DNA from 2 places in the Pseudomonas zhanjiangensis genome. Region 2 is predicted to be linked to the other one. Evidence: predicted binding sites of a transcription regulator. Region 2 holds the regulator's gene; the other holds the start of a gene.

Region 1 (4,310 bases), on a different contig from region 2:
CCGCCTGACGGGGAGCGATGCATGAGCGAAGCAGGTGATCGGGCCGCCAGCCGGCCACCGCCGACCCTCGGCGAAGGCTGTGTGCGGCGTTACGATCTGCAGGCATTGGCCCCGGGCAGCGGCTGCGACTTTGCCGGCGCCGCGCAGTTATGGCAGGCGCTGCAGCAGGGCGTTGGTGACAAGGCCGAGCAAAGGCCGCAGGAATGAAACGGGGGCGCTCCATGAGCGCCCCCGCGGGTGTCGTCATGGCGGCGGCTAGATGCGGAAGCTGTCGACCAGGTGCTTCAGGCGAGTTGCCTGCTGTTCCAGGTCATCACAGGCCTGCAGGGTCGCCTGCAGGTTGATCACGCCGTCCTGGTTGAGGGTGTTGATCTCGATGATGTCCATGTTCAGCGACTCGATCACCGAGGTTTGTTCCTCGGTGGCGGTGGCCACCGATTGGTTCATGCCATCGATCTCGCCGATGCGCTGGGTCACGCTGCCCAGGCGCTCGCCGGCCTGGTTGGCGATTTCCACGCTTTCCTCGCTGTAGCGCTGGCTCTCGGTCATGGTGGTGACCGACTCGCGCGAGCCGACCTGCAGTTCCTCGATCATCTGCTCGATTTCCTGGGCCGACTCCTGGGTGCGATGGGCCAGGTTGCGCACCTCGTCGGCGACCACCGCGAAGCCCCGGCCCGCCTCGCCGGCGCGGGCGGCTTCGATGGCGGCGTTGAGCGCCAGCAGGTTGGTCTGCTGGGAGATGCTCTTGATCACTTCGAGGATCTGGCCGATGTTCACTGTCTTGCCGTTCAGGGTCTCGATATGGCCGCAGGAGGTGCTGATCTTGCCGGACAGGTCGTTCATCGCCCGGATGGTCTTCTCGACTACCTGGCGTCCGTCTTCGGCCTGCTGGCGGGCATCGGAGGCCTGGGTCGAGGCGTCCGCGGCATTGCGCGCGATTTCCTGGGCGGCGGCGCCGAGCTGATTGATCGCAGCCGCGACGCTGTTGGTGCGACTGGCCTGCTCGTCGGAATTGAGCATCGACGAGTTGGAGGCGCTGACCACCCGCTGGGCCACTTCGTTGACCTGGCTGGTGGCCGAGGACACCTCGCGGATCGAGGCATGGATGCGCTCGACGAAGCGGTTGAAGGCTCCGGCCAGTTCGCCGAATTCGTCCTTGGACTGGATGTCCAGACGCTTGGTCAGGTCACCCTCGCCCTGGGCGATGTCCTGCATGGTGCGGCTCAGGCTGTGCAGCGGCTGCATCAGGACGCGAATCAGCATGCCCAGCAGCCCCATGATCACGGCCACCGCGATCAGGGTGGCGATCAGCGCCGATGCCCGGAATTCGGTGAGCGCCGCGTAGGCCTTGCTCTTGTCGATGGACAGACCGACGTACCACTGCACGCTCGGCAAGCCCTTGACCGGGCTGAAGGTGAGGATGCGCGTGCTGCCGTTTTCCTCGGCCTCGCTGATCTCGCTGCTGATACGCGGGGTGTTCTTGGGGAACAGGTCGCCGAGCTTCTTCATCACCAGGTCCTGGTTCGGGTGAACCAGGATGGTGCCGTCGGCGCTGGCCAGGAAGGCGTAGCCGGTGCCGCCGAAGTCCAGGGCGTTGATGGTTTGTACCAAGGTCTTCAGGCTCAGGTCGCCGCCCACTACGCCGCTACCACGTACCGGGGTGGCAATGGTGATGATCAGCTCCTTGCTCGAGGCGTCGACATAGGGTTCGGTCAGGGTGGTGCCACCGGCATTGACCGCATCCTTGAACCAGGGGCGGGAGCGCGGGTCGTAGTCGTCCGGCAGTTCATCCTCCGGCCGCATGGTCATCTTGCCGTCGTCGCTGCCCAGGTAGGTGTACATGAAGGTGGAGGTCAGTGTCGACTGTTCGAGAAGCCTCACCAGCGCGCCTTGGCTGTTGTTGCCGGCAATCGACTGGGCCACGTTTTCCACCAGCAGGATGCGCCCGGACAACCAGCTTTCGATGTTGTTGGCGGTGGTGGTGCCCATGTCGTTCAGGTAGCTGTGCAGGTCGTCGGTGATAACCTTGCGCTGCAACGCATCGTTGTAGATCGAGAACAGAGCGAAGATGCTGATTACCACCAGCGAGGCCGCGAGCAGGATCTTGTGACTGAACTTGAGGTTGGAGGGCATCGGTATGCTGTCCTTCAGGTTTTGCCGCCTGCCCTGGCTGGCTGAATATTTCGCGCAGTGACTATGGTGAGTACTGGCAGTGTTTGGGGGGTAACCCCTGTATCGGACCAATAGACGATTGCTTTAACGGCGGAGGCACCGAGATGCGTGTAACTGAGATGTTGCTGGGGGCGGATCAGGCAGGTCAGCCGGTCGGGCAACCCTTGCGCCTGGCCAATCGCCACGGCCTGGTGGCCGGCGCCACCGGTACCGGCAAGACGGTGACGCTGCAACGCCTGATCGAGGATTTCAGCGATGCCGGCGTGGCGGTGTTTGCCGCCGACGTGAAGGGCGACCTCTGCGGCCTCGGCGCCCCTGGCGCGGCGCAGGGCAAGGTGGCCGAACGCATCGCCAGCATGCCCTGGCTCGAGCATCGGCCGACGGCCTATCCGCTGACGCTCTGGGATGTCGACGGCCAGAGCGGACACCCGCTGCGCACCACCCTGAGCGAGATGGGCCCCTTGCTGCTCGGCGCCCTGCTCGAGTTGACCGACAGCCAGCAGGCGGCGCTGTACGCCGCATTCAAGGTGGCGGACCGCGAAGGTCTGCTGCTGCTCGACCTGAAGGACCTCAAGGCCCTGCTGAATCACTTAAGGAGCCAGCCCCAGGTCCTTGGCGAGGACGCCGCGCTGTTCACCAGCGCCTCGGCGCAGGCCCTGCTGCGTCGCCTGGCGAGCCTCGAGCAGCAGGGCGCCGAGGCCCTGTTTGGCGAGCCGGCGGTGCAGCTGGAAGACCTCCTGCATCCCGACCGCGACGGCCGTGGACGCATTCACCTGCTCGACGCCAGCCGCCTGGTGCACGAGGCGCCCAAGGTCTATGCCACCTTTCTGTTGTGGTTGTTGGCCGAGTTGTTCGAGCAGCTGCCGGAGCGCGGCGATGCCGACAAGCCCGTGCTGGCGCTGTTTTTCGATGAGGCGCATCTGCTCTTCGCCGACACGCCCAAGGCGCTGCAGGAGCGGCTGGAACAGGTGGTGCGGCTGATCCGTTCGAAGGGCGTCGGGGTGTATTTCGTCACCCAGTCGCCGGGCGATCTGCCGGATGACATCCTGGCCCAGCTCGGCCTGCGCATCCAGCACGGCCTGCGTGCCTTCACCGCCAGGGAACAGAAGGCCTTGCGTGCAGTGGCCGACGGCTTCCGCCCCAACCCGGCCTTCGACACCCTGGGCGTGTTGACCGAGCTGGGCATCGGCGAGGCGCTGGTCGGCACCCTGGAGGAGCGCGGCACCCCGGCGATGGTGCGGCGCGTGGCCATCGCGCCGCCGCAGTCGCGTATCGGCCCGCTGAGCGAGCATGAACGAGCCGATCTGATCCAGCAGTCGCCGCTGGCCGGGCGCTACGACAAGCCAGTGGATCGCGAGTCGGCCTACGAGCTGCTGCTTGCCCGCGCGGCCCAGGCCAGTCCCGAGGTGGCCAAGCCGCAGGCAGACGCCAAGGCGGAGCCCGACATCGGCAGCATGGCGGGTGATCTGCTCGGCAGCCTGGCCAGCCAGGCGATGAAGAGCGCTGTGCGTCAGGTGGCCAACCAGATAGGCCGGCAGCTGGTACGCGGCTTGATGGGCTCGTTGCTGGGCAATAAAAGGCGCTAATTCAAGACTCGCCCCCTCGCCCTTGTCACGGCAAGGGCGAGGGGGCGGTCAGTGCGCTGTGCAATGACCGGCGATCAAGGCTGATCGGGCTTTTCGGTCTTGGCTTTCAGATCTTTCTCGATTCGTTCCAGTTCTTTCTCGAAGGCCTGGTCGAGCAGATTGCTCTTCTTGCGCCACGGCTTGCGCTCGGGATCCGGTTGAGCGGCGTAAGTAATGACCTCTCCGCCGTATACGTCCTTGTAACGTTGCGCCTGGCGCTCTAGTTCGGCGCGCAGTTCGTCTTTCGTCACATGATTACCTATGGTCTTGTTGCATCGAGGGCGACAACGCAAGACTTGATAGCTTGCTGCTACGGTCGCCGATTTTGTTACGGTCTATGCCGCCGATATGGCAGTGGAATAGCGCACAGGAGGTTTTGCTATTCGACTATTTCTCAATAAAAACAGTCAATTACAGATAATCAACGGCTTTTATGAATACTGTTTATAACAGCATGCTATCAAGTATGGCGATCGTGCAGTAAATGTCTAGTGCTGCGTGATTCAATAGCCA
Region 2 (4,310 bases):
TGCTCGGCCGACAGCACCACCTTGCCGCCACGCGACTTGCCGCTGGCCTCGCGCTCCTCGGGGGTTTCGATGCCATGGTCGACGGCGTTGCGCACCAGGTGCACCAGGGGATCGGCCAGCGCCTCGACCAGGTTCTTGTCGAGATCGGTCTCCTCGCCCACCAGCTCCAGGTTGATCTCTTTCTTCAGGTTGCGCGCCAGGTCGCGAACCAGCCGCGGGAAACGCCCGAAGACCTTCTTGATCGGCTGCATGCGGGTCTTCATCACGGCCGTCTGCAGGTCGGCGGTGACCACATCGAGGTTGGACACGGCCTTGGCCATGGCCTCGTCGCCACTGTTCGAGCCCAGGCGCACCAAGCGGTTACGCACCAGCACCAGCTCGCCGACCATGTTCATGATCTCGTCCAGGCGCGCGGTGTCGACCCGCACCGTGGTCTCCGCTTCGCTGGCCGGCGGAGTTTTCTCCGCGGCGGGCGATGCCTTGGCCGGCTCGGCCTTGGCGGCCGGCGTGGCGGCGGCTTTCGCCGGAGCAGGCGCGGCCGCAGGCTTGGCTACCGGCGTGGCCGCCGCGACGGCGTTGGCCGGCGCTGCAGGCTCGCTGAACTTGCCCTTGCCATGCAGCTGGTCGAGCAACGCCTCGAATTCGTCGTCGCTGATCTCGTCGCCAGCAGCGCTCGCCGCGGCGGCTTGCTGGGCGGGCGCAGGCACCGGTGCGGAAACCTCGACAGGCGGGCTGAACTGCCCCTTGCCATGCAGCTGATCGAGCAAGGCCTCGAATTCGTCGTCGGTGATTTCATCGCCAGCGGCGGGCGCGGCAGCGCTCAGCTCGACCTGGGCGCTGACCACCTTGGGCGCCTGGCCCTTGCCATGCAGCTGATCGAGCAGCGACTCGAATTCATCGTCGGTAATGTCGTCGCTGGCGCCCGCGGCATCGGCCACGGTCGCCACCGGTGCGTCGAGCGCGTCGAGCAACTGCTCGAACTCACTGTCGGTGATGTCGCCGGACGCCGGCGCCTGGACCTCGACCGCGGCGACAGTCGGCGCCGCCTCGGTTGCCTGCCCGGCGGGCTCGGCCAGACGCGCCAGGGCCGCCAGCAGCTCGGGAGTGGCCGCCGTCGGCTCGACGCGCTCACGCACCTCGCCGAACATGCCATTGACCGCATCGAGCGCCTCGAGCACCACGTCCATCAACTCCGAGTCGACGCGCCGCTCACCCTTGCGCAGGATGTCGAAGACGTTCTCGGCAATATGACAGCACTCCACCAACTCATTGAGCTGAAGAAATCCCGCCCCGCCCTTGACGGTGTGAAAACCACGGAAAATCGCATTGAGCAGGTTCATATCGTCCGGCCGGCTTTCAAGCTCAACCAACTGCTCGGACAATTGCTCAAGAATTTCGCCGGCCTCTACCAGGAAATCCTGGAGGATCTCTTCATCGGCGCCGAAGCTCATAGACGTGCTCCTAAAATCCTAGGCTGGATAGCAGATCGTCGACATCATCCTGACTGGATGCGACGTCATCACGCTTATCGGCATGAATCTGCGGACCTTCACCGTGGGAAGGTTCTTTTTGTTGTTTTTGTTCGGCGCGCAATTGTTCGTGATCGTGCTCGATGCCGGCGAAACGGTCCACCTGGCTGGCCATCAGCACCAGCTTGAGCAGATTGCTCTCCACCTCGGTGACCAGTTGCGTGACCCGTTTGATCACCTGGCCGGTCAGGTCCTGGTAATCCTGGGCGAGCAGAATATCGTTGAGATGGCCGGACAGCTTGGCGCTGTCGCGCTCGCTCCGGGCGAGGAACAATTCGATCCGCTTGGCCAGCTCGCGAAAGCCATCTGCGCCTATCTCGCGACGCATGAAACGCGCCCACTCGGCGCTCAGGCTCTGCGCCTCGCTGGCCAGGTCGTTGACCAGCGGGGCACTCTCTTCGACCAGGTCCATGGTGCGATTGGCCGCATTCTCGGTCATCGTCACCACGTAGTTCAGACGCTCGGTCGCATCGGCGATCTGCGACACTTCCTTGGCGTGGGGTACCCGCGGGTCGAGCTGGAAGTTGACGATGGCGTTGTGCAACTCCCGCGTCAATTTGCCGACTTCGTGGTACAGGCCACGGTCGCGCAATTTATTGAGATCGTTGATCAGTTGGACCGCTTCACCGAACTTGCCGTTTTCCAGGCTGTCGACCAGTTGGCGAGCATTGAGTTTCAGGGTCGACTCAAGGTCGTCCCTTTGCGAATCATCGTGTTCCATAGCGCCCTCGCGGCAGACATCAGCCGTTGACCCGCTCAAAGATCTTCTCGATCTTTTCTTTCAGCACCTGGGCTGTGAACGGTTTGACTACATAACCATTCACCCCGGCCTGAGCGGCCTCGATGATCTGATCCCGCTTGGCTTCGGCAGTGACCATCAATACCGGTAGATGCTTGAGGCGCTCATCGGCACGTACGGCACGCAACAGGTCGATACCGGTCATACCGGGCATGTTCCAGTCGGTCACCAGAAAGTCGAAGCTGCCACTCTGCAGCATCGGCAACGCGGTGACACCATCGTCGGCTTCTGCGGTATTGGTGAAACCCAAGTCACGCAAGAGATTCTTGATGATCCGTCGCATCGTTGAAAAATCATCAACGATGAGGATTTTCATATTTTTGTCCAAGTCGACCTCCGTACAGTCCCAAACGCACCCAGTTCCTGGGTACGCCCTTAATCGTGAAACCGGCCTGCTAATCCAACTGTCTAGCGCGCGCGCCACTCGCTCAGCCGCGCCCGCAGACGCGCCGCGCACTGACTATGCAACTGGCTGACACGCGACTCACTCACACCCAGGACTTCGCCAATTTCCTTGAGATTCAGCTCTTCATCGTAATACAGCGATAACACCAGGCGCTCACGCTCGGGCAAGTTGGCGATGGCGTCGGCCAGCGCGCCTTGGAAGCGTTCGTCTTCCAGGTCTCGCGAGGGTTCTGAATGCGTGGAGCTGGCGTCTTCATGCAGGCCACCATGCTCGCCGTCCTGCAACAGGTCGTCGAAGCTGAACAGGCGGCTGCCCAAAGTGTCGCCAAGAATGCCGTAGTAATCCTCCAGACTCAATTGGAGTTCGGCCGCAACCTCGTGATCTTTAGCGTCACGCCCGGTTCTGGACTCAATTACCCGAATGGCGTCACTGACCATGCGGCTGTTTCGATGCACCGAACGCGGCGCCCAGTCACCTTTACGCACCTCATCGAGCATCGAACCGCGAATGCGAATACCGGCAAAGGTTTCGAAGCTTGCCCCCTTGCTCACGTCATACTTCTTCGCGGCTTCGAGCAGGCCGATCATCCCGGATTGAATCAGGTCATCGACCTGCACGCTGGCCGGCAAGCGCCCCAGCAGGTGATAGGCGATACGCTTGACCAGGGGCGCATAGCGCTCGATCAGCTGGTATTGGGAGTCTTGTGCCTGCGCCTTGCTGTACATACGGAGTCCAGGGGCTGCTGTCATACGGCGGCGTCCGCGGCTGGCTGATGAACCAGACGCTCGACGAAGAATTCCAGGTGGCCACGGGGGTTGGCCGGTAACGGCCAGGCGTCGACCTTCTGCGCGATCGCCTTGAATGCCAGGGCGCACTTGGACCGGGGAAACGCCTCATAGACCGCACGCTGCTTCTGCACGGCCTTGCGCACCGACTCGTCATAAGGCACCGCGCCTACGTACTGCAGCGCCACGTCGAGGAAACGGTCGGTCACCTTGGTCAGCTTAGCAAACAGATTGCGGCCTTCCTGCGGGCTATGGGCCATGTTCGCCAGGACGCGGAAGCGGTTCATGCCGAAGTCGCGATTGAGCAACTTGATCAGCGCGTAGGCATCGGTGATCGAGGTCGGTTCGTCGCACACCACCACCAGCACTTCCTGGGCGGCACGGACGAAACTGACCACCGAGTCGCCGATGCCGGCCGCGGTATCGACGATCAGCACATCGAGGTTATCGCTGATCTCGCTGAACGCCTGGATCAGGCCGGCGTGCTGCATCGGCGTCAGCTGGACCATGCTCTGGGTGCCCGAGGCGGCCGGCACGATACGCACGCCGCCCGGCCCCTGCAGCAGCACGTCACGCAGGTCGCATTCGCCGCTGATAACATCGGCCAGCGTGCGCTTGGCCGTCAGCCCCAGCAGCACATCGATGTTGGCCAGCCCGAGGTCGGCATCCATCAACATCACCCGCCGCCCGAGGTCGGCCAGCGCCAACGCCAGATTCACCGAGACATTGGTCTTGCCGACGCCGCCCTTGCCGCCGGTCACCGCAATCACCTGTACGGGATGCATACCCAT

Evidence for each region. The regulator FliA, encoded in region 2, starts transcription of late flagellar genes. The targets are predictions, from matches to a motif close to CTAAAGTTTNNNNNNNNNNNGCCGNTAA.
Region 1: AB5S05_RS06945 (methyl-accepting chemotaxis protein) is a predicted target of FliA. The motif match lies at 2,233-2,260, and genes of this name have one in related genera.

Annotation. Positions count from the first base shown of each region.
Region 1 is NZ_JBFTEG010000003.1:441,512-445,821, forward strand. Features, by position in the region: gene AB5S05_RS06940 (hypothetical protein) at 22-207, shown strand; gene AB5S05_RS06945 (methyl-accepting chemotaxis protein) at 256-2,133, opposite strand; gene AB5S05_RS06950 (helicase HerA-like domain-containing protein) at 2,277-3,758, shown strand; gene AB5S05_RS06955 (hypothetical protein) at 3,833-4,048, opposite strand.
Region 2 is NZ_JBFTEG010000010.1:34,558-38,867, forward strand. Features, by position in the region: gene AB5S05_RS13330 (chemotaxis protein CheA) at 1-1,451, opposite strand, end outside; gene AB5S05_RS13335 (protein phosphatase CheZ) at 1,462-2,250, opposite strand; gene AB5S05_RS13340 (chemotaxis response regulator CheY) at 2,270-2,644, opposite strand; gene fliA (RNA polymerase sigma factor FliA) at 2,737-3,483, opposite strand; gene fleN (flagellar synthesis regulator FleN) at 3,480-4,310, opposite strand.